DNA from 3 places in the Paenibacillus sp. FSL R5-0378 genome. Region 3 is predicted to be linked to each of the others. Evidence: riboswitches for the same ligand, from Rfam matches in the RefSeq annotation. Region 3 holds a riboswitch; each other region holds the start of a gene.

Region 1 (7,954 bases), 4.5 Mb from region 3:
TGGTCATATTCACAGCCGCTAAGAATCCATATGGAAAAAGCCTTCCGGAACTCCGGAAGGCTTTTCGTTATGAAGAAACCGATTTATTTGGTGAGATTTCGGTACAAAATCCGGTACCCGTAAGGGTCCAGACTGACGTTCATCGTTCCGTTCTGTGTAGGCACATTGTCGCCCGATAAGGCGTCCTTCCAGTCATTCGTAACCATCGGGTGGGACAGCACTTGCGGCTTGTCGGTGTTGTTCATCCAGATGGTGAAATGAACCCGGCTGTCCATGCGCTCGTAAATAATGTTGGGATTGCCCGGTTCCGCCTTCAAAAAGCGGAAGCGGCCTTCGCGGAGCGCTTTGTTTTTTTTGCGCAGACCGATGAGCAGCTTGTAAAAATCGTACAGCTCGCGGTCCTGCTTCTTCGGATCCCACTCCATGCATTTACGGCAGTCCGGATCGCCGCCTCCGGTAAGGCCCACCTCATCACCGTAGAAGATGCATGGCGTCCCCATGAACGTGAACAGGAAGACGACCGCCAGCTTCATCCGGCGCTTGTCGTTGCCGACTCGCGTCAAGAGGCGCGGCGTATCATGGCTGCACAGCATGTTGAACACCACTTCGTTCGTCTGCTGCGGATAGCGCATCAGGATGGTGCCCATTTTGTTGGCGAACGTCAGTCCGTCCATGCCTCCGTTGAAAAACTCCAGCACCTTGTCGGCAAAAGGGTAGTTCATGACAGAGTCGAACTGGTCGCCCACCAGCCAGGCGAGGGAATCGCTCCACACTTCTCCGACGATATATGCGTCCGGATTGGCGTTTTTGACGACCATGCGGAAGTCCCGCCAAAAATGGTGGTCGACCTCGTTCGCCACGTCCAGCCTCCAGCCGTCCAGCTTGATTTCCTTAATCCAGTACTCGGCAACGTCCAGCAAATACTGCTTCACCTCGGGATTGGCCGTGTTGAACTTGGGCATATTGCCAAAGAAACCAAACGTGTCATACGTGGCGATCCCGTTCTCAACCCGAGCCGGAAACTGGTTGATATGAAACCAATCGGCGTATTTGGACTTTTCCCCATGCTTCAGGACGTCCTGGAACGGTGGAAACAGTTCGCTGCAGTGGTTGAACACGGCATCGAGCATGACGCGGATCCCTTTGCTGTGACAGGCTTCCACGACCTGCTTGAGCAGCTCGTTGTCCCCAAAATGCGGATCAACCTGCTTATAATCGACGATGTCGTATTTATGGTTCGACGGCGACGTGAACAAAGGTGTGAAATATATCGCATTAATGCCCAGATCGAGTAGGTCGTCCAAATGATCCAGGACGCCCTGCAGGTCGCCGCCGAAGAAATTGTCTGTTGTCGGCTGTCCTCCCCAAGGCTGTGTCCCTTTCGGATCATTGCTTGGATCCCCGTTTGCAAAACGTTCCGGCATAATTTGGTAAAAAATAGCATCCTTTGCCCAATCCGGCACCTTAAATACGTCGATCTCATGTATGTAAGAAAATTCGTAATAGCCGCCCGTCGGCGCCGGACAATTTCGGTACAGCCCGTTGTCGAGCATGTAAATCGTTTCTTTGCCGGAAGTGATCCGGAACGCATAGCTAAGACGCTTGTATTTAGGCAGCACGGCAGCTTCCCAATAATCGAACATCTCGTCGGTCGCGGCTTTTTCCATCGTAATTTCAAAATAGGTCGAATCCCAGTCGTATTTGTCTCCGGTCATCGCAACCACCGTATCCACGTCGTTTCGTTTGGTGCGGACACGCAGATGTATCGTCTTCGGATCGTATGCATAGGCCCATTTGTCCCGGGGGACATGGTATAAAGCTTCCAGCAGCATGACTACACCTCCATCAAATATCTAGCTATTTAATACCTCATTCCCGGAATGATGAACCATGGCTGCCGCCTTAATCTGACGTTTCGGTGAACTTTTTGCGTAGGAGTCCCCATTGCGTGTAATTACATAATAAGAAGCTTTTCTTTCAAAGGGTGCAGGTTTTTGAAGGGATTTATGCATCGGATTAGGAAGGAGACGGGCCTTGAAACGGTAAATACATATTTATTCCGAAAAAGAAGGGGAGGTGACTAAAAGAAACAATAGAACTAGGAATAAATGGTATTAAAAAGCTATAATCCGCATTATTCTGGCTATTTTGAAATGTATTGACCACTGTATGAAAATGTCATTGCATAATCATGCATTTTTATTGTATGATTAGAACCGTGGTTTTTCGGGCTGGGCCGGATACGGATCATGCCTTTGAACAACAATAAGTATCATTGAAATGGACAGGAGAGATAGATATGAAAAAATGGGGTATTCTAACGGCATGCATTCTGCTGGCAGGCTCCCTGCTTGCCGGATGCGGAAGCAAACCTTCGACTGAGGGCAGCACGGCAGCGGGCGAACAGCCGGCCAGCGGCAAGACGATCGTGCTTGGTACTAGCGCGGACTTCCCGCCGTACGAATTTCATAAAATGGTGAACGGCAAGGACCAAATCGTCGGCTTCGATATCGAAATCGCCAAGGAAATCGCCAAAGACATGGGGGCGCAGCTTGAAGTCAAGGACATGAGCTTTGATGCGCTTCTCGGCGAGCTGTCCACCGGCCGGGTAGATTTTGTCATTTCTGGCCTTACACCAAACGAAGAACGCAAGAAACAAATCGATTTTTCGAACAACTACTATAAGGCAGAGCAGGCCGTTGTCGTCAGAGAGGCTGACAAAGACAAATACAGCACGATGAAAGCTCTGGAAGGAGCTTCGCTCGGCATTCAGAAGGGTTCGATCCAGGAGGACATTGCCAAGACGATTCCGGGGGCGAAGATCACCGGCCTGGGCAAAATTTCCGACATTGTGCTTCAGCTGAATTCGAGCCGCGTGGATGCCTCCATCATGGAGAAACCGGTTGCCGAAGCATACATCAAGAACGTCAAAGGTTTGGTAATTGCGGATGCGGTTCCTGATTATAAGGAAGACGGCTACGCGATCGGGATCAAAAAAGGCAACACCGAGCTCGTGAACCAAATCAATAAAACGCTGGACCGTCTGAAATCCGAAAACAAGATTGAGCAGTACGTCGCCGAAGCGAGCGATTTGGCTGCACAGAAATAGAGGTTAAGCTGTCTGTTCTCATTTTATACATCGGATAAAATAGCGAAGCGAATTCGCTATTTTTTCTGTTCAATGATGGGTACCTTGTTTCAAATATGTCCCGATCTGTTGTATACAGGGAAAGGATGGGACAGGCAGGTATGATGACAAAGGAGGTTCTTGGGTCTTTATGAATATGTTCTCCGTTTTTTGGGATTACCGGACGTATTTTGCGACAGGTATCCAGTATACACTGCTCCTGGCGGCCATCGGCGTCTTCTGCGGCTTCGTGCTGGGCATTCTTATATCCTTGATGCGGATGTCCCGCTTTTGGCTGCCGAAGCTAATCGGTTCGGTATGGGTGGAAGTTCTCCGCGGTACCCCGATGGTTGTTCAGCTGTTTATTATTCACTACGGCCTCGTGGCCTTCGGGGTCAAATTTACGCCGATCGAGTCCGGTGCAATTACGCTGTCCATTAACAGCTCCGCGTACCTTGCGGAAGTGTTCCGTGCCGGAATCCAGGGGGTGGACCGTGGCCAGTCGGAAGCGGCCCGTTCCCTCGGAATGACGCGCAGCATGACGATGCGGTACATCGTGCTGCCCCAAGCTGTTAAAAGCGTGCTGCCGGCCATCGGCAATGAGTTTATTACGATTATCAAGGAATCATCCATCGTATCGTTTATCGGCGTCACCGACTTGATGTACCAGTCGGGGGCTATCCAAGGGATTACGTATGATTACCTCAGTCCGCTGCTGGTCATTGCGGCCATCTACTTCATTATGACGTTTACCCTGTCCAAGCTGCTAGGGGTATTCGAAAGGAGGCTGAATACCGATGATCAGCGTTAAAGATCTGCGCAAATCGTTCGGCAAGCTGGAGATTCTGAAAGGGATCGACATCGACATCGCCAAAGGCGAGGTCGTCGTCGTGATCGGCCCCAGCGGCTCGGGGAAAAGTACCTTTCTCCGCTGCCTGAATCTGCTCGAAACGCCAACAGGGGGGCAGATCACGTTTGAAGGCGAGCCGATTACGGACAAACGCCACAACATCAATGCCACCCGCGAAAAAATGGGCATGGTGTTCCAGCATTTCAATCTGTTCCCGCATAAATCGGTGCTGCAGAACCTCATGCTAGCCCCGGTTAAGGTGAAAAAGCAGCCGCCGGCCGAGGCGGAACGGATTGCCCTTGACCTGCTGCGCACGGTCGGATTATCCGACAAGAAGGATGCGTATCCGTCCCAGCTGTCAGGCGGGCAGAAGCAGCGGATCGCCATCGCGCGGGCGCTGGCCATGCAGCCCCACGTCATGCTCTTTGACGAGCCGACTTCGGCCCTGGACCCCGAAATGGTCGGCGAAGTGCTGGAGGTCATGAAGAAGCTTGCGGAGGGCGGCATGACGATGGTCATCGTAACCCATGAAATGGGGTTTGCCCGGGAAGTCGGCGACCGGATCGTCTTTATGGACGGCGGACAAATCGTCGAGCAGGGGACGCCTGCGGAAGTGTTCGGTAACCCACAAAACAGCCGCACGAAAGATTTTCTGAGCAAGGTTCTTTGACAAAGTGCCTGCATATAAAAATGATAAAGCCCTGGACGAGAATATTACTCATCCAGGGCTTTTTATGTACCTTTTCATGAATAAATTGTTAAAATGAATGAGGATTTTGTAACTATTTTAAAAGGAATTGAGCTGCTGCTCCCTTGCTTAAGTCAGCTAACAACCCTAAATAAAGCCTGATAATTCAAGACTTTTGGATTGGTAACATTTTCATGCGCACAGGTTACAAAATTGTGATATATTTGTTGAGCCGAAACTTTTCTAAGGTAAAGTGCGGGGGATGTAATTTGTGTACATAGTACGCTTGGGGTGAATCGCACCAATAGGGCGTAGGGTTGTCTCCTCAATCCGAATCCGACAGCTAACTTCGCAGGCATCACGACTTAAGGAGGAACCATGAAAAGATTTAAAGGAATCAAGACACTTGCAGCCATCATCGGCATTTCTCTGGCGGTACAAGCGGTACCCACGTTTGCGGACTCGGTCCATGTAGCGAAGGATGGAGACACCTTCTATACATTATCTAAACAATATGGCGTTAATTTGAATCAGCTGATGAATGCAAATCCGAGCGTAGAAGCAACCAATATTTATCCAGGCCTGAAATTAAACGTTCCCGGAGCAAGCACAGCCAAGGCATTTGCCGCAGAGGACAACGGCTCCATCATCACAGCAGCTTCCCTGAACGTCAACGGCGATGACAAAGTCGTGGAAGCATGGGGTAAAACCTTCAATTACTCCAAAACGCTGGACGTCCGAGCTACGGCTTATTCATCTGCCGCTAGCGAAAACGGCAAGTGGGGAGCAGTGGACTACTTCGGCAACCCGCTGAAGCTGGGAACGATCGCGGTTGACCCTTCCGTTATCCCGTTGGGAACGAAAGTGCTGGTTACCGGTCACAGCTTCCAAGGCCTTCCGAAGAAAGCCTTCGTAGCGACAGCTAAGGATACCGGCAGTGCGATTAAGGGGAAACGCATCGACATTTTCGTGCCGGGCAGCCCGGAAAGCGTTAGTGCCTTCGGGTTCCAGGACGTTGAGCTGTACTTCATTAAATAGTCAATGCTATTCATAATAACACGGAAAAACCGGCTTTTGTACTCAAGCCGGTTTTTTTTGTACGCTCAGCGCGTTACTTGTCTTTTGGAACGTGAAGTAACCTCGGCAGCGTGACGAATGAATAGCCTTTATTTTTCAAAGTCTGAATAATGTCCGGAAGGGCATCGATCGTACCGCTGAGATTGGACGTGGTTCCGCCTCCCGCATGCTGAAGAATGATCGAGCCTTGCCCAACGGTGGACAGCACGTTGCGCTTGACCGCTTCCTTGCTGATTCCTTTCCAATCCAGCGAATCGACGTTCCAGTTTACGATTTTGTAGCCCTGCTGCTTGGCCCAGCGCAGTTGGCGTTCCGTGATGTCTCCATAAGGCGGCCTGATCAGCTTGGGCTTATAGCCGACGATGCCGTAAAGCGTGTTCTCCGTCCGCTTAATCTCGGCTACATATTCGTCCATCTCCAATTTGTGAAACACGGGATGATTATAGGAGTGGTTTCCGATCACATGTCCTTCACGGACAATGCGCTCGACCAGCTCGGGATGCTTCTTCGCCCGGCTGCCCATCACAAAAAAGGTGGCTTTAATATGATGGGCTTTGAGCACATCCAGGATCTGAGGAGTAAACCTGGGATCCGGCACGTCATCAAAGGTTAGGGCCACCTCTTTGACGCGCGGACCGTGAATTTTGAACGTTTCGGGATATTTTTTGATCAGCTGGCCTAGCGTAAGGATCTGCTGTTCCTTCCGCTTTTCTTTCGCCTCCCGGCTGCTGGTTTCCCGTGCAGGTTCGGAACCTGACGAATGTTCCGGGGGTTCACCGCCTTGAGCGGCGGCTGCCGGCCACCCGGACTGCCAAGGACAGATCAACAACAAGATCAGCAGGGAAGACAGCAATGTGCATAACAGCTTCTTTTTCATCCGTCTCGACTCCTTTCCACCGCGGACAAACAGCGAAAGCATGATTTATCCTTGTTATGTCCATAAGTTGATGCAATTATGTTGCTTTAAATCAGTTGCTGGGCCACATTTTCATATCGTTCGGCAAAGCGTGTATAATAGAACTGATGGATTACGGTCGCTGTTCGTTGGCCGTAACCGCGAGGTATGGACGATTGAACGGCGGCGCTGCAATCATATAACCCTGTTGTCATATAGGCTTAATCACATACAACATAAAGGAGACACGAAGCAATGGCAGATCTATTTACACCTTATGTACTTAAAGGATTATCTCTGAAAAACCGGATTGTTATGCCTCCGATGTGCCAATATTCGGTACAGGCTGAGGACGGGATCCCTAACAATTGGCATTATGTCCATTATGTATCCCGCGCAGTCGGCGGAGCCGGATTGATTATCGTAGAGATGACGGGGGTTCACCCGGACGGACGGATTACGAACCGGGATACGGGAATATGGGATGACGGGCAGATCCCTGCTTACCGCAAAATCGTCGACGAAGTGCACGCCCATGGCGCAAGGATCGGCATCCAGTTGGGCCATGCCGGCCGCAAGGCGGAGGACGCGAACCCGCCCGTAGCCCCATCGGCCATCCGTTTTGACGAGAAATATAAAATTCCGAGGGCTTTGTCCACCGAAGAGGCCCAGAGTCTGGTTACCGCCTATGGGGAAGCGGCCCGGCGCGCGGTGGAAGCCGGCTTTGATACCGTCGAGATACACGGCGCTCACGGCTATTTAATCCATCAGTTCCATTCTCCGCTGACCAACCGAAGAGACGATGCGTATGGAAAAGACCTGGCGTTGTTCGGAGAAGAAGTTGTTAAAGCCGTCAAGAAGGCGGTCCCTGAAGACATGCCTGTTCTGATGAGAGTGTCAGCCAAGGAGTACGTGGACGGCGGTTATGACGTCGATTACTGCGCGGAAATCTGCCAACGATACCGGGATGCGGGCGTGGACGTATTCCATATTTCCTCCGGCGGTGAAGGTCATATCGGATCGAACGGCGGACCGAAGGCCGGCTCGGGGTACCAGGTGGAATTGGCGGAGCAAATGAAGGCAAAGCTGGATGTACCGGTAATCGCTGTCGGCCGCTTGGAAAATTACGAGGAAGCGCAGCAGGTGGTGCTGGAAGGAAAGGCGGATCTGGTCGCAGTCGGCAGAGGCATGCTGAAGGATCCTTATTGGGCGCTTCATGCGGCCCAAGAGTTGAACGGAGAACAGAAGATCCCGAAACAGTACTTGCGCGCTTTTTAACTTAGGCATTGCGGAAATAAGCTAATCAAGCATTCACAA
Region 2 (7,954 bases), 1.7 Mb from region 3:
TATTTTGCTCCGCGAAACCGATCCTTCCTTGGTTCAGATGGAGCTGGATACGTATTGGGTCAAGCGGGGCGGTGAAGATCCGGTGTCGTACCTCGCCAAGCTTCAGAACCGGTGCCCGCTGCTCCATATCAAAGACGTGGAAGCCGGCGAGGAGCAGTTTTTCGCCGAAATCGGGGAGGGGATTCTCGATTTCAAGGCCATCGCTCAAACGGCGCGGGAGGTAGGAGCCGGCTGGCTCGTCGTCGAACAGGATCAGAGCCGGCGAGATCCGCTGGAGAGCCTGGCGATCAGCTACCGCAATTTGCAGGGGCTCGGACTGATTTAATCATTTGTTTTCTTACGAACGAACATCGAATGGGCCTGAAAAGGAACCGAAGCTAAGACTCCACTTCGTGGGGATGAGGAAGGGAACTGCCATGAATATAACGGAAAGCCAATCCAGCCGGGCGGCCTCACATTTTGTGCACCTCCCGAGGATCCATATCGTCGGGGACATCGTCAAGAAGCCCGGCACCTCCCTCGGCCCGCGGCGGATTCACGATTACGAGCTGCTGTATTTTCCGGATGGGACGCGCAGCATCTACAGGGTGGAGGGAGAAGCATACGTCCTGCAGGAACCGAGCTTTATCGTGACCAGGCCGGGCGAATACCACGCCTATGAATACGATCCGCAGCAGCCGGCGCGCCATCTGTTCATTCATTTCGGATTTCCGGAAAATGGCGGGACGGAGGCGGCGCTTCCGCTCCTTGCGCCCGGCGGGCCGAGCTGTATTCCGCTGGACGAGGAGCTTCCGGTCGGTATGATGAAGCAAATCATGCATATTGCCCATGCCCACACGGACCGGATGCAGAGCCGCGGGAGCTCGCTTCTATGGTCGCTGCTGACGGAAATCAGCGGCCACCTCTACGACGAGCCGCTGACGACGCCGGCCAACCGGATTCCTCCCCAAATCGTCAAGGCGCTCGATTATATCGACAAGCATTTGGGGGAGGCCATTTCGGTGGAAATGCTGGCGAGGCGGATCGGCTGGTCGCATGAGCATTTCTCCAGGTCTTTTGTGCAGTATATGGGCCGCACGCCGCGCGATGCGATCATTCAACGGCGGATCGAGCGCGCCTGCCAGCTCCTGCTGTACGAGGAGCACAGCATCAAGGAGGTCGCCTTTGCGGTCGGATTCTCGGATGAAAATTACTTCAGCAGGGTGTTCAAAGCCGTGAAGGGACTCACCGCCAGCCAGTACCGCAAAAAGTATTACAATCCGATGTACCGGGATTTGGTTCCGGTCAAGGAGTCGGAATCGCTGTATCCGGTCAACCGGATTCTGTATAACATCGGGGCTGGCGAAGGTTAAACATTCGCCTGGCTATAGAGGAGAGTGATGCGAATGAAGGAGAAGGTGAGGACAGCGGTGGTCGGTTACGGATTCGCCGCCAGGACGTTTCACTGCCCGGTCATCACGGCCGTACCGGAGCTGGAGCTGGCGATGATCGTCCAGCGCAGCGGCCATTCGTGCTTGCAGGCTTACCCGTCCGGGCTGTACAGGACGTCCGGGAAGCCTATGAGGATCCGGGCATCGACTTGATCGTCATTACGACGCCGAGCACGGCGCACTACTCGTTTGTCAAGGACGCCCTGCTGGCCGGCAAGCATGTCGTCGTGGAGAAGCCGTTCACGGCGACGACGGAGGAAGCGGACGAACTGATCGCGCTGGCCCAAAGTAAAGGGCTGGTGCTCAGCGTATTCCATAACCGCCGGTGGGACGGCGATTACCTTACGCTGCAGGAGGTTGTCCGCCGCGGTCTGGTCGGCCGGATTACCGAAGCGGAATTCCGCTGGGACCGGTTCAGCCCGAATGCTGATCCGAGCCGCTGGCGGGATGCGGGGGCCGAAGGGTCCGGGACGTTCTATGACCTGGGCGTCCACCTGATCGACCAGGCGCTGACGCTGTTCGGGCTTCCGGACAGCGTGCAGGCGGAGGTGCGGACGCAGCGGGAGCGGACGCTGGCCCCGGACTATTTTGACGTATCGCTGGGGTATCCGGATGGGCTGAAGGTGTCGGTAAAATCGACCCTGCTGGCCCGGGATCCGGCTCCGAGATACCGGTTGTACGGGACGGAGGGTTCGTTTGTCAAGTATGGAGAAGATCCTCAGGAAAATCTGCTGAAGGCCGGCAGGCTGCCGGGATCGCCCGGATGGGGCGAAGAGCCGCAGGAGATGTGGGGAAGCCTCGTGGCCAGCCGGGACGGCCTGCAGTTTACGGGGCGTCTGAAGACGATTCCGGGATGTTACGACGCCTATTACCGCAACGTGGCTGAGGCTATCCATGGGGTGTCAGAGCTTAACGTAAAGCCCGAGCAGGCCCGGATGGCGATCCGTGTCATCGAGCTGGGCATGCAGAGCCATGCTGAGCAGAGAAGGGTGCCATTTACCCCTTAACTACTTACGGAAAGAAGGAGATCAAGCTTGTTTCCTTTTAAATTGTCATTGAATACATCTACACTCCTGCCTTACGGACTCGGCGTCAAAGAGCAGGTCCGCGTGGCGGCGGAAGCAGGCTATGAGGGCATCGAGCTGTGGGTACGGGACATTGAAGCTTACCTTGCAGAGGGCGGCGAGCTGCAGGAGCTTAGACGGTATATCGAAGATCATGGACTGAAGGTGGCGAACGCCATCGCCTTCTGGGCTTGGGCCGACCGTGATCCTGAAGCGAGACAGCGCGGTTTCGAACAAGCGGAGAAGGAAATGGAGATGCTGGCGGAGCTGGGCTGTCTCGCGGCGGCGGCGCCCCCCTTCGGACAGGTTGACCACGTCACGCTGGACGAATTTGCCGCTTCCTTTGCCAAGCTGGCCGAGTCGGCCCGCCGGATCGGCATAGAGCCCTATCTTGAATTCTGGGGAAAAGCGGCCCGGCTGAACTGCCTAAAGGATGCGATTTACGTAGCTCAAGCCAGCGGGGTGGCGGACGCCAAAATTCTTATCGATCCGTTCCACATGTACACCGGCGGCAGCGAGCTTCGGGACCTTGAAGGCTTGGCTGGGAACCAGATCGGCATCGTCCATGTGAACGATTATCCGGCGGCGCCGTCCCGCTCCGAGATCCAGGATGCCCACCGGGTATTTCCGGGAGACGGCATCGCTCCGTCCGGAGCGCTCGCCAGAACGCTGGCGGATGCGGGATATGAGGGCTACCTGTCGCTGGAGCTGTTTATGGACAGCTACGGCGGGTTGACCGCCCTGGAGACCGCGAAGCTTGGCATCGCCAAGATCCGGGAGGCTTACAGCCTGTAATGTCCAGATCCATCGCGGGAGACAACCCCGTTAGCAAGCTGTCGCTGCTTGCGATTACGTGGCCGATTTTTGTGGAATCGGCCCTTCAAATGTTTCTCAGGACATCGGACACGTTCATGCTGAGCAAGGTGTCCGACGGCGCGGTTGCGGCGGTCGGTGTCGCGAACCAGATCATCATGTTTGCGGTGCTGATGTTCAATTTCGTGGCGCTCGGCTCCGCGGTGGTCATCTCGCAGTATTTGGGTGCCCGCAGGCAGCATGAAATCGGCCGGCTTGCCGGGTCCTCGCTGGCGCTGAACTTCCTGTTCGGCCTGGTCGTGAGCGTCATCGTCATGATGCTCAGCGGGCCGCTGCTGCGGATTTTCGACCTCGATCCTTCCCTGTTCGGGCAGGCGGAGAAGTATTTGCTCATCGCCGGGGGGGCCCTGGTCATTCAGGCGCTGCTGACCGCCGTCACGGCCATGATCCAGTCTCACGGATTAACCCGGCAGACGATGGTCGTCACGATCGGCATGAACGTACTGAATATTTTCGGGAATTACCTGTTTATTTACGGCCCCGGAGGCTTTCCGAAGCTGGGCGTCGTCGGGGTGGCGATATCCACCGCCTTTGCCCAGTGCGTCGGTCTGGCCGTCAATCTGGTGCTGCTACGCAAGGCGGCGGGCGTCTACATCCGCTGGAACGACCTGTTCGTGTGGAGCCGTGAGCATATCGGGAAGGTGCTTCGCGTCGGCGTGCCGTCCTCGGCCGTGTCCTTGTCGTACTCCGCCAACCAGTTTGTGACCACGGCCTTTATTTCGTCGCTTGGGGCCAGCGTGCTGGCAACGAAAATTTACACGCAGAACATCATGTTCTTCGTCATGATTCTGGCCGTCTCGCTGGGCCGGGGCGGGCAGATCATCGTCGGGCAGCTGGTCGGCGCGGGCCAGAGGGAAGAGGCCTACAAGCAGGTGATCCGGAATCTGATCCGCAGCGAGCTGATTACGCTGGCGGCCGTCGCCGTGCTGACGCTGTTCCGGCACCCGCTGATGAAGCTGTTCACGACCGACCCGGACATTATCGCGATGGGAGCGGCCTTGCTGCTGCTGAGCTTTCTGCTGGAGCCGGGGCGCAACTTCAACGTCATCCTGGAACGGTCGCTGCAGGCCGCCGGCGACGCCCGGTCCGCCATGATCGTGTCCATCACGGTGACCTGGCTCTTCAGTGTGCCGCTGACGTACCTGCTCGGCATTTATTGGGGATACGGCCTGTACGGCATCTGGGCGGCTTTTATCGCCGACGAATGGCTGCGGGGCATCCTGCTCTGGGTCCGCTGGAGGAGCAAGGCCTGGCAGCGAAAAGCGCTGGTGCAGCTTCGCAGCGAGGAGCAGGCGCTATAGCCGCCCGCGCAGGCAGCACAAAAGAACCGCCACTCGGGGATTATCCGGGGTGGCGGTTCTTTGTGCCAGCGCCGAACAGGGACAGATATGCCGAGGAGCGGCGGATCAAGGCGCGGGTATCCGTCGGGAACTCCGGGCCGAGCAGCGGGAGGCGGTTGACGGGAGCTTTCGCCTGGATTTCCGTATCAAGGTCAGCCGTCAGGCCGGAGATCGCAAGCGACGTTCCTCCCCGGATGCGCAGCGATGCTGCGGCTCCTTCGGCGTAAGCCGTACGGTTCAGCTTGAGAAGGCCGACATCAAGGGATCTTCCCATCTGTTCGGCTGTTGTGCGCGCGGTATGCTGCTCCAGGCGTGACCTGACATCAAGCAGCGCCATCAGCGCGAGCGGGTACTGATTGTGGCCCGGCTGCTTCAGAATGTTCATGGCCGTCGCGGTGATGGCCTCTTCCAGCGTCAGGCCGCAAATATAGCGCAGGCGGCAGCCCCACCGTACCAGATCGAAGGCTTGCTTGCCTGAGCACAGCAGGCCCTCGGCAAGCCCTTCCTCGCCGGAGTAAGGCAGCTTTAAAATGCCGATCCGGCAGTTTTCCAGCCAGCCCAGGCTGTGGTGCTGGTATCTTGGAAGAACGATTTCAAACAGTTCGATGGTGGGAATCAAAGCCCGGTTCATCGTGACATCCTCCTTGACTGTGATTTCATGGATACTCCCTGCCGTCTTGTTCCGGATCGTCACGGCCAGTAGGGTTCCATACATGTGTCCGATTGGTAAACTATCCGCATCATACGTCCAAGGGATATCTTTGGCAAGAAGACGAGGCGGATTTTTCGGATCAAAACCAGCATCTTTCCAGCGCAAAGTCCAAAATTCCGGCAAAAAGCCGCTTTTTTTCAGCCTAGCGGCTTCAGCCCTATATCGGCATTATATTCCTATCCAATGGGCGGGTTCAGCCATTTGAATGGCTTCCCGCCTTCAGTTATCCAGCAAAGCTAAGGAAAGCGGTAGGAAAGGCCGTAAAACAATGATTCCTACGGATTAGGACCCGTTTTCCCATCAGATCCCCAAATAAAGCAGGGAATCGTATCGTTTCCCTGCTTTACAGTTCGCCGTCCCAGGCGTATATTCATTTCATCATCCAATAGAGTAAGATTTGCGACTTGATAAACGCTGAATTTTCCGATGAAAAGCGGGGGAACCAATCGCAGTCCTCGCCCCACGGAGCTTTATGCTGGGGCTTGCGGCTTGCAGGGGTGAATCGGAGGCAGGATAATGCCTGTTTCCGTAGGGCTACTCTCACGGCCCGAATCCGTCAGCTAACCTCGTAAGCGTAGTTGAGAGCGGAGGAAACTGTGATTTGACGCATCAACACAGGGTATCTGCTCTGTGTTTTTCTGTGCGCTCATTTTGAAGGATGAAGCGTGTACATGAAATATGTCTATTCGCTGAATTTCCGCCGGAGGGCGGAAAGCGGGGGAACCGGTCGTGTCTGCAGCATCCGCTGCGGCCATATGGGGTGAATCTCGAAAGTGATGAGTAGGGCTACTCTTGGGCCCGAATCCGTCAGCTAACCACGCAAGCGTGTTAAGAGAGGCAGCTGTTATTCATGCAGATGGCAAGGCTTATTCGGCCTTGGAGTTGGAAGCATGGAAGAGTGTCCTCTTTCCGTTGCTTCTTTTTTGTTGTTTAAACAAGGAGAAGCATCGATTCCCAAGCGGGCGGCGCCCGCGATTTTGCACAAACAGAGAAAACAGGTTATTTGGGAGAGAGGAGAACATGAAGTGCCTCAGATACAAGTAAACGGAACCACGTTATATTACGAAATTCACGGCAGCGGCACGCCCATCGTGTTCATTCACGGGCATTTGTCGTCCCATCATATGTTTGAGCCCCAGGTCGAATATTTCAGCAAGCGGGCGAAGGTAATCGTGCTGGACCTCCGGGGTTACGGCAATTCGGGGAAGCTTGACGTGGAGGTCGGGCACATTATGGAAACCCAATGCAGCGATCTGTGCGAGCTGCTCAATAAGCTGCATATTTCGCAGGCGACGCTTGTCGGCTGTTCCAGCGGAAGCGTGCTCGCCCAGACGTTTGCCGCCCTTCATCCGGACCGGGTCAGCGCCCTGGTGCTCGTAGACAGCTACTTCGCGGGATGCTTCGGGAAAAAGAACCATTTGCTGAATATTTGCGAGGCGTGCAGCTGGCTGTCTTATTATTTGCCTGCGGAGTTTTTCCTCCGGTCGCTGCGGGTGACGTATAACCGGTGGAGACCGGTCTACAGCATCCTGCGCAAGGAGCTGTACCACAAGCGGCCGACAGAGTCAATCAAGCAGCGCATGGAGCTGCTGCGTATGGAGATGCCCGCCAATTTGGCGCGGCTGCCGATGCCTGTACTGTGCGTCGCAGGCAGCCAAAGCGAGTGGTTCGTCAAGCAAATGCAGCGGGCGGCCACCCTGTTCCGGCATGTGCAGCTGGCGACGATCGAGGATGCGATGTACCCGACCCATTTGTGCCAGCCCCATGCATTCAACCGCATGCTGCTGAACTTTTTGATGGACCAGCATATTTACCGGACCCGGGAAGCCTATGGAGGATAGTCCGTGGTCATGGGATTTGCCTCCTGGAAAGAAAATCGCATCTTGAATCGCACTGGCCCTAACCAAACGATCTACTCGCTATATTAGCTAATCAGTTAACCGCCCGATAAGAAGGCGGTTAACTGAGCTCTAGCGAGTATTCGTTTTTTCAATGAGACTGATTATATTAAAAAGGGAGGGATGAACCGTCCATCAATATCGGTGAACCCGTATTCCTGGGCAAGATCACCAACCTGTAGTACCCGTCCGTTTTTCAGTTTCACCTCATCATCCCCAGCTAGGGCTGACACCGCTCGCCCTACGTAGTACGGCGACTCCGTGTGTTTCAGAGCCTCAACCTCTTTCCAATGAGCTTCATCTGTACCGAAGTTCCTTAATACCAGTTCTGTTCTCATCCAGCCAGGGGAGACCGCTACCACGGTTATTTCAGTGTTTTTGAGATCATGAGCTAATCCGAGCGCTGAGCGGTTAATGGTATTCTTGGCGAGGTCGTAATAGAAAGTTCCTAAATACTTATCCTGATCCTGAAATGTGGTATGTACGATCAATCCAGAATCAGCTTCCAGCATAAGCGGGATCGCATAATGGTTTGTCGCTATTTGTGGGCGTACTCCATTCTGAAACATAGCATCCCACATGTTCAGCGGATATTCCCAGAATGGTTTGGATTGTAAATTCACTTCCAAGTCATGCA
Region 3 (7,954 bases):
AAAAGGACCTGCCCTGCCCACGGATCGATACATCCGTCAGCAGGAGACAGGTCCTTTGTTCTTATAACGAGGAGAGCCCGCGATTTACGCTATACCTCCAGCGCCTTCTTCAGCTCATCCGGCGAAGCTTCCCACCACTGCTCATTATGCGACACCAGCAGGTTCTTCAGCAGCGTCTTTTCCTCAGATCCCAATTCGTCCAGCATAAATTTCCGCTTCAGCGCGGCATCCATCCGGTTCACGTGATCGGCAAGAATTTTCCAGCCCCGTCTCTCTTCTTCATCGATCCACATCTCACTGGCCGTGGCACCGCCGTAGAATTGTCCATCCTCGTCCCGGTCCACCGCGACCCATACGATCCACACCTGGCGTCCGTTCGGGACTTCCTCCCGGTTCGGCGTAAAGCGAATGCGGCGCTCCGGCTTGCTCTTGGCGTGCATCGCTCCGATATCGATGACGGCTTCGCCGCGGTCGATAATGACCGGAGAAATGTTGTTCAGATCGATAGAGCCTGCCCCAAAGCCCATCTTGTGCTTGCTCTTGCCGCTGACGATATTCAGTGCAATGGGCTTCTTGCCTACCTGTTCCTTGTTGTCCATTTCCGATGTTCCTCCTATTTGAAAACAGAAACGCTCGCTGCGCCTCCGCGATTTGTGGATACCCGTCCAACTTAATTTTATTTTAACTAATAATCGCTGGAAAGCCAACATATACATGCTGTAGATGCTTGTCAACGGGAGGTATTCGTATATGGCCCCAGCACGCGCCAAACTCGTCTTTTTATCCTTTCTCGTTCTTGTACTCCTGATTACGGGAACAATGTGGTTCGTCTTTAAGGATTCGCCCGAGTCCATGCCTTCCTACGCTCCGGATCAGGCCAAGCCTCCAGCGGCTTACAAGCCTCCGTCACCGATGGAGAGCGTCCAGCAGCCGACCGCGGAGGTGCTCAGCAAGCGGGTGGTGGAATATCACATCGATACGACCCTTAATCCGGACAGCCGGGTAATTAAAGGAACCCAGACCCTGACCTGGACCCATCCCGGCAAAAAAACGGTAAACGAGCTGTATTTTCACCTCTATCCAAACGCCTTCGCTTCCATGGATACGACATTTATGAAGGAATCCGGCGGTAAGCTGCGCAATGACACGATGCCTGCCGACGGCTTTGGGTCTATGACACTGACTGCGATGAAAACCGCAGACGGTCTGTCGCTGATGCACCGGATTCAATACGTGCAGCCGGATGACGGCAATACGAAGGACAAGACCTTGATGAAGGTGCGTCTTCCGCGGCCGGTGAAACCAGGCGAAAGCATCACGCTGACCATGCAATTCGAAGTCCAACTGCCCAAAATCTTCGCCAGAATGGGAACCGCCGGTAACTTTGTCATGGCCGGACAATGGTTCCCCAAAATCGCCGTCTACGAGCCCGTGGGAACGCGCGGCCGGACGAGCGAGGGCTGGGACCTGCACCAGTACCACGGCAATTCGGAATTCTACTCCGACTTCGGCATTTACAGCGTCCGCATTCACGTGCCGAAGAACTACACGGTGGCCGCAACCGGTTTCCCGGTACAGAACTCACAGATCAAGAACGGCGAGAAGATTTATCAGTTCTACGCCGACGACGTACATGACTTTGCCTGGGCCGCATCCCCCGACTTTATCGTCGCCGAGGAGCCGTTCTCTTCAGCGGAGGTGCCCGGGGTCCGGATCAAGCTGTATCTCGATCCCGCCCACAAGGATTTGAAGGAGCGCTATTTTTACGCCGCCAAGGCCGCGCTTAAATATTTCAGCAAATGGTACGGGAAGTATCCGTATTCCACCCTGTCTATCGTCGTCCCGCCCGAAGCAGGCAACGGGGCAGGCGGCATGGAGTATCCGACGCTGATTACCGCCTTCGGGGCCAAGGACGACTCCCCGGGTTACGATCTCGAGCGGACCGTCATCCACGAAATCGGCCATCAGTACTTCTACGGCATGATCGCCAGCAACGAGTTCGAGGAGGCCTGGCTGGACGAAGGCTTCACCTCCTACGCTGAGGATAAGCTGATGGAGCAGGAATACGGCGTCATCCCCAATCTGCCGATCCAGTCCTCGCTCATCGCTTCGCCTGCGCCGCTGACCCAGGACGCCTGGAAATATACGTCGCAGAATCAATATGCACTGAACGTGTATTACCGCGGCAAGATGGTCCTGAAAGAAATGGAGACGCTGACCGGCGCCCAGACCATGAAGAAAATCATGTCCACCTATGCGAAGAAATACCGTTTCCAACATCCTGCCACGGCCGATTTTCAAAAGGTGGTCGAGCAGGTAACCAGCAAGTCGTGGCAGACCTTCTTCGATCAATATGTATACGGCAGCCAGATGGCCGATTTTTCGGTCGACGAAATTACGGTGCGCAAGGATAAGGATTCGGCGCAGCCCCGGTACGATTCTTTGGTGAAGGTCAGCAAAAAGGGCGGCGATCTGCCGCAGGTGCCGATACTGTTCACGTTTACGGACGGGCATCAGATCAAAAAGGTTTGGGACGTAAAGAACGCCAGCACCCAGTTCAAGCTGACATACAGCTCCCCGCTGGCCTGGGCCATGATCGATCCCGGCTATACGATCGTGCTGGAAAACAAACATGTGAACAACTACCTGAAGGCGGACATGGATCATAAAGTGCTCCTCCGCTGGAACGTAAGCATTACCAAGCTGATTGAAACCCTGCTTGGAAGTCTGTCCTGGTGAGGTGAGAGCAGTGAAATCCTATATTGTTAACGGTTGGAAAAGCGTCAAAGACCAATTTTATGTCATGATCATCATGTTCCTGTACCAGCTGCTCTGGGGCTACTTCCTGTACCGTCTGATCGATTCGGCGGTCGTGCCGCTGCTGATGCGGTATCCCGATCCCCCGCCGACCGAACTCAGCCAGGTCCTCTATTATGTAGAGGGACAGATGAGCTTGACGCAAAGCAGCACCGTGCATACTTACCTTTGGGTTCTCCTGGGAATGGTCGCCCTCCGCATGCTGCTGACCCCATTTATCCACGCGGGCATCTTCTACGGCCTGCACCGGGAGCATCAGGGAGAACGCGGACTGTTTTTCTTCCAGGGCATGAAGCTGCACGGCAAAACGGTGTTTCTTTTTCACCTGATCGAATGGGTGCTTATCGCCGCTCCGTTATACTGGATGATCCCGAAGATGTATCCCATCCTGCTCAGCGCGATCCAAAACCATGCCCAGCTGCTTCACTGCATCCCGTACATTGCAGTCTGGCTTCTGTACTGCTACATCGTCCATCAGATGATTCTGTTCATGCAGTTTGGCAAAACCGGTGGAACCAGCATGTTCTCCTCGCTCTGGATCTGCCTGCGAAGCGCGCTGCCGGTCATCGGCATATCCGTTCTGCTGGGCACGGTCAGCCTGCTCTTGTATGGCATTACCAGCAGCGTCTCTCTGATCTGGGCAGGGCTTGCCACCCTGATTATCCAACAGGGCTACCATATGGTCAGCTGTATCTTTAAATTATGGAATATCTCCTCCCAATATGATTTGTGGCATCAGCAAATGAACCGTACGAAAAAAAATATTTCGGAATAGTTAAAATTTTGTCATAACTTTAACCCGCTGATAAAAGAAGAACCCCGTCTCTTTCTGTTGAAAAGAGGCGGGGTTTTTGTTGTAAAATGATTGTTAACCATTTGCCAAAGTATAAATCCTCTGTTAAAATAATCCGAGTACGAACTTAGTAACAACTTTGTAATCTTTGCTGTAACGATTTTGACTTTGCTGTAACTGATTTCATCATTTGTCCGTTCATTTGATTGGTATGTACGATTATAGGTAACTTGTCAGCATGTCCATTTCCGGTGCAATCATCACGAGCCGAATTCCCGGGCACCAGGAAGCGGGGGATCCAATTTTGGGTGAATTGATCTCGCTACAGAGGGATCATAGGGGACCTTCTACCGAATCCTTAAGCTAACCTCGCAGGCATTGGAAGGGGTTTATTTTTTTGAAGAAGAAGTTGGCAGCCGCAGCGCTGGGCCTTACACTTGCGTTCTCCATGGGCACCGGCAGCGTATTTGCGGATTCATCTCTGAATCACATCGTTAACAACACGATCGGCGTTTCTTACAAAACCGGCGGAACAACTACGAACGGCTTCGATTGCTCCGGTTTTACCCGTTACGTGTACCAAAAGCTGGGGTTAAACCTCCCGCGTGTATCCGCTGCGCAATATAAAACAGGTACCGCTGTTTCCAAAAGCCAGCTGAGAGCAGGAGACCTGGTTTTCTTTAACACCCTAGGCGCAGGCGTATCCCATGTCGGTATTTACATCGGCAACGGAAAATTCGCGCACGCGTCCTCTTCGAAAGGCGTTACCATCAGCAAACTGAGCCAAAGCTACTACGCCAACCGCTACGTTGGCGCCAAACGGGTCATGAGTACGGCCAAATATCAAGCTGCGGTTTACAATTGATTATCTCTCGAAAACAATGCATATCCATAACAACCCGCGCCGCTGATTTTTGCCGAAATCGCCCCGCGGGTTTGTTGTTACTTATTAGACGTACGAACCACCGAAAAGGTAACAGCATTTCAAAAAATTTTTTTACACGAGTAAATCCACGGTTTTCCCCTGTTTTTTCCACCCTTGTCATTTCTTTTACCCACTCGTCCAACAAATAAACATCATTTCCTATAAATTTTCCTACAAATCTTCTTTTTCTGTTAGAAACAATTGCCAAAGTCCGATTCCTTTGTTACAATAGTCCCAGCGATAGTAACAACTTTGTAATCTTTACCTGACACAAAGTTGCGAACGAATAAGAAGTACCAGGGAATGATACATAGTGTAAAAAGTTCATGCCGAATTTCCTCACACTAAGGAAAGCGGGGGAACCAGTTATGGGTGAATTGATCTTGCTTCAGAGGGATCATAGGGGGCCTTCTACCGAATCCTTAAGCTAACCTCGCAGGCGCCGGAAGGGGTATTTTACTTGAAGAAGAAGCTTGCAGCAGCAATCATGAGTTTCGCCATCGTGCTCACGGTCGGCACAGGAAGCGCTTTCGCGGATTCCAAGATGGATAAAGTGATCGACAGTGCGATCGGAACCAAGTACAGAACGGGCGGAACCACAACAAGCGGATTTGACTGCTCGGGATTTACAATGTATGTATTTGATCAATTGGGCATCGATCTGCCCCATCAGTCTGGTTCCCAGTTCAGCATGGGTTCGGCCGTATCCCGCAGTGATCTGAGAGCAGGCGACTTGGTATTCTTTAATACATCGGGAGCCGGAGTATCCCATGTCGGAATTTACGTCGGCGACGGAAAATTCGCACATGCCTCCACTTCTCGCGGTGTGATCATCAGCTCTCTGAGCGACAGCTACTACGTCAACCGCTACGTTGGCGCCAAACGAATCATGAGTACGGATAAATACAAAACCGCCGCCGTCGATTCCGAGGACGTAGATGACGTCCAGTAATGCAGGTAAAGCAAGGGTACGAGATCCCGTAGAATGAGATTTTTGCCGAAATCTCCTTTTGCGGGATTTTTTGCGGACAGAAATGGGTAACCCTTCCATTCCCGCCCGCTACTCCTCATTTACCCCTCTATTCTGAAATTAAACAGATATCTGGGACAATCCGGAATATTTTTTCTCTAATGTTCAAATCCTACAGGGAGGTCTGGAAGGGAGATCTGCACATGAACCTCCAACATGAGAGCTTCATGATCGTTCCCATGACCCGGGAGCATGCTGAGACCGTCTGCGCCTGGGTGTACGAGCCTCCATACGATTTATACGGCTGGCTGCCGTGGGATCAGATGGAGACGCTTGGCGTCGAATTTGGTGATCCTGAGGTGAGGCAAAGCCAATATGTGTCCGTCCTGGATGCTGATCATACCTTGTGCGGGTTCGCGCAGTTCTTTCCCTTGGCAGGCGTGACCCGGCTTGGTGTTGGCATGCGGCCTGATTTATGCGGCCAGGGGCTGGGTAAGAGCTTTATGCAGGCTGTGGTCGCCGCAGCCCGTGAAAGACGGCCTGGGGACGAAATCGACCTTGAAGTGCATACTTGGAATAAGCGGGCCATCCGGGCTTACGGGAAGTCGGGGTTTGTCATCGCTGATACCTACCCCAAGCTGACCCCTGAAGGTGAACAGCTGTTTCACTGTATGGTCTATGAAGGGGTCTAACTTGAAAATTCCATCATCATAAAAATGGTACAAATTTGTGTATTTTTGGTGGCCCCAAGTTTGGATTCGTTTGCTTTTTTGACACAAACTATTTGATGTGATGGCTTGTTCCGTTATAATGAAGGAATGAAGAATGACAGTTTACATAGAAAGGACGAAAACGGATGCAAAAATGGATCATGAGCGGTGTATTAACGATCGCAGTGGTTATGGCAATTGTGCTCATGTTTACGCTTCCAGGCAAAGAGCAGGTGGCGGAAGAAGAGAAGCCGACCATGCCGGAAGTCACGATGGACGCCGCAGCGGCCGAAGCTGTGGTTAAAGACCAAGGCTGCATTAGCTGTCACGGGGATCAGCTTCAGGGTGCCGTAGGCCCGAACCTTCAAAAGATCGGAAGCCAACTGTCCGCTGAAGAGATTTACACCATTATCACTAAAGGTAAAGGCGGCATGCCATCCTTTAAAGACAAGTTGAAAGCTGAAGAGATTGCCAATGTGGCCCAGTGGTTGGCTGAGAAGAAATAACAGTTGTAACGCATACAGAAACACGCTTTGGAAGAACGGGACGTTCATCGCAAAGCGTGTTTTTATTTGCTGCATTATTCTCGTTACCTTTTTTCGCCGGAACGCATTTTTTCGAACAGTTCGTTAAATTGGTGGGCCTCCTTGACATCCAGGGACGTAATCCCGCCTTCATCCCATGAAGTCAAACGCAGCGTCACATTTTTATAATCAATCGTAATAAAGGGGTGGTGGCCAAAAGCCTCTGAAATGGCCGCAACCTCATCCACAAAGGAAATGCCCTTCATGAAATTGGAGAAAACGTATTTGCGCACAATCCAGCGGCCCTCTTCAAGCTCCCAGCCTTCCAGCTTAGACAAATGCGTTTCTACTTCTTCTTGCGTATATACCATTCTTCCGTTCCTCCCTGAAACCTAACATCCCCGAGGTTCACCAGGATGTGTCATTAATGTATGCTCGGGCGAAAAACCTTTACCCATTGTATTCATCCCTGAATGTAATCATGCTTCTTCAAGGAGAGTACATACGAATAATATCTTACCATGGACGGGTTTATAAAATCCATCCGGCCCCAGGGACTATATCAGTGAGACTACGGTCAGCTCCTCGTCGCCGATCAAGAGGTTGATCCGGTGATGGTCCTTGTCATACATCACGACACCGCTTCCAACGGTGATGACAGGTTCGGCTCCCAGCGCATAGAACAAATCCTCCGCCAGCGCCTCATGCACCTCACGCTTCTCTTCGATGCCCAGCTGCATCCAATCCTGCTCCGCCATTTCAAAAAATAAATAACTGTCCGGAATTTCCCCGACAGCTGCCGTCAAATCGGTCAATATGCCGTCATAGTCACGACCATGCTTAACACCCATGCCATTCCCTCCATATCGAAGTTTAGTTACTCATACGATCTATAAGCGATGATTGTGAATGGTGAATGCCCTGCTCCATGCGCCCCTGTGTCAGGGTCTCAAGTGGGCCATTCGTCACCCGTTTGTGCTGTGATTATTCCCTTCAGGGTATGGTGCTCGGACTTGATTTTGTAGGACAGATGAACCTTGTCATTTCATTATACCGGAAAATATCCCTTAAAAAAAAAGAGAATGGTGTCGATAAATAATATAAACCGTTTTTTGTGAAAGCGACCATGTTGCAAGGATGTAAACGCGGTCGATTCCGAAAGGATTCAATTCTATTTCTCATGGATGAGGTGTGCAATGGAAATTTCAACGATTG

Evidence for each region. Region 3 has a riboswitch for cyclic di-AMP ahead of MKY74_RS03430 (C40 family peptidase). Riboswitches for the same ligand answer to the same signal wherever they lie in the genome.
Region 1: linked by a shared signal. The riboswitch ahead of MKY74_RS24290 (3D domain-containing protein) and the one ahead of MKY74_RS03430 (C40 family peptidase) in region 3 are both predicted to bind cyclic di-AMP.
Region 2: linked by a shared signal. The riboswitch ahead of MKY74_RS11765 (alpha/beta fold hydrolase) and the one ahead of MKY74_RS03430 (C40 family peptidase) in region 3 are both predicted to bind cyclic di-AMP.

Annotation. Positions count from the first base shown of each region.
Region 1 is NZ_JBBPAY010000001.1:5,254,797-5,262,750, reverse strand. Features, by position in the region: gene MKY74_RS24310 (alpha-glycosidase) at 84-1,832, opposite strand; gene MKY74_RS24305 (transporter substrate-binding domain-containing protein) at 2,300-3,109, shown strand; gene MKY74_RS24300 (amino acid ABC transporter permease) at 3,279-3,938, shown strand; gene MKY74_RS24295 (amino acid ABC transporter ATP-binding protein) at 3,925-4,647, shown strand; cyclic di-AMP (ydaO/yuaA leader) riboswitch at 4,886-5,040, shown strand; gene MKY74_RS24290 (3D domain-containing protein) at 5,044-5,703, shown strand; gene MKY74_RS24285 (polysaccharide deacetylase family protein) at 5,777-6,619, opposite strand; gene MKY74_RS24280 (NADH:flavin oxidoreductase/NADH oxidase) at 6,893-7,915, shown strand.
Region 2 is NZ_JBBPAY010000001.1:2,489,770-2,497,723, forward strand. Features, by position in the region: gene MKY74_RS11730 (sugar phosphate isomerase/epimerase family protein) at 1-325, shown strand, start outside; gene MKY74_RS11735 (AraC family transcriptional regulator) at 417-1,352, shown strand; gene MKY74_RS11740 (hypothetical protein) at 1,386-1,583, shown strand; gene MKY74_RS11745 (Gfo/Idh/MocA family oxidoreductase) at 1,511-2,437, shown strand; gene MKY74_RS11750 (sugar phosphate isomerase/epimerase family protein) at 2,465-3,289, shown strand; gene MKY74_RS11755 (MATE family efflux transporter) at 3,289-4,668, shown strand; gene MKY74_RS11760 (hypothetical protein) at 4,709-5,338, opposite strand; cyclic di-AMP (ydaO/yuaA leader) riboswitch at 5,822-6,009, shown strand; cyclic di-AMP (ydaO/yuaA leader) riboswitch at 6,097-6,261, shown strand; gene MKY74_RS11765 (alpha/beta fold hydrolase) at 6,445-7,260, shown strand; gene MKY74_RS11770 (SDR family NAD(P)-dependent oxidoreductase) at 7,422-7,954, opposite strand, start outside.
Region 3 is NZ_JBBPAY010000001.1:778,300-786,253, forward strand. Features, by position in the region: gene MKY74_RS03410 (YwhD family protein) at 90-599, opposite strand; gene MKY74_RS03415 (M1 family metallopeptidase) at 751-2,739, shown strand; gene MKY74_RS03420 (hypothetical protein) at 2,750-3,592, shown strand; cyclic di-AMP (ydaO/yuaA leader) riboswitch at 3,866-4,003, shown strand; gene MKY74_RS03425 (C40 family peptidase) at 4,008-4,475, shown strand; cyclic di-AMP (ydaO/yuaA leader) riboswitch at 4,853-4,992, shown strand; gene MKY74_RS03430 (C40 family peptidase) at 4,996-5,487, shown strand; gene MKY74_RS03435 (GNAT family N-acetyltransferase) at 5,709-6,197, shown strand; gene MKY74_RS03440 (c-type cytochrome) at 6,362-6,721, shown strand; gene MKY74_RS03445 (4a-hydroxytetrahydrobiopterin dehydratase) at 6,805-7,110, opposite strand; gene MKY74_RS03450 (hypothetical protein) at 7,297-7,590, opposite strand; gene motA (flagellar motor stator protein MotA) at 7,936-7,954, shown strand, end outside.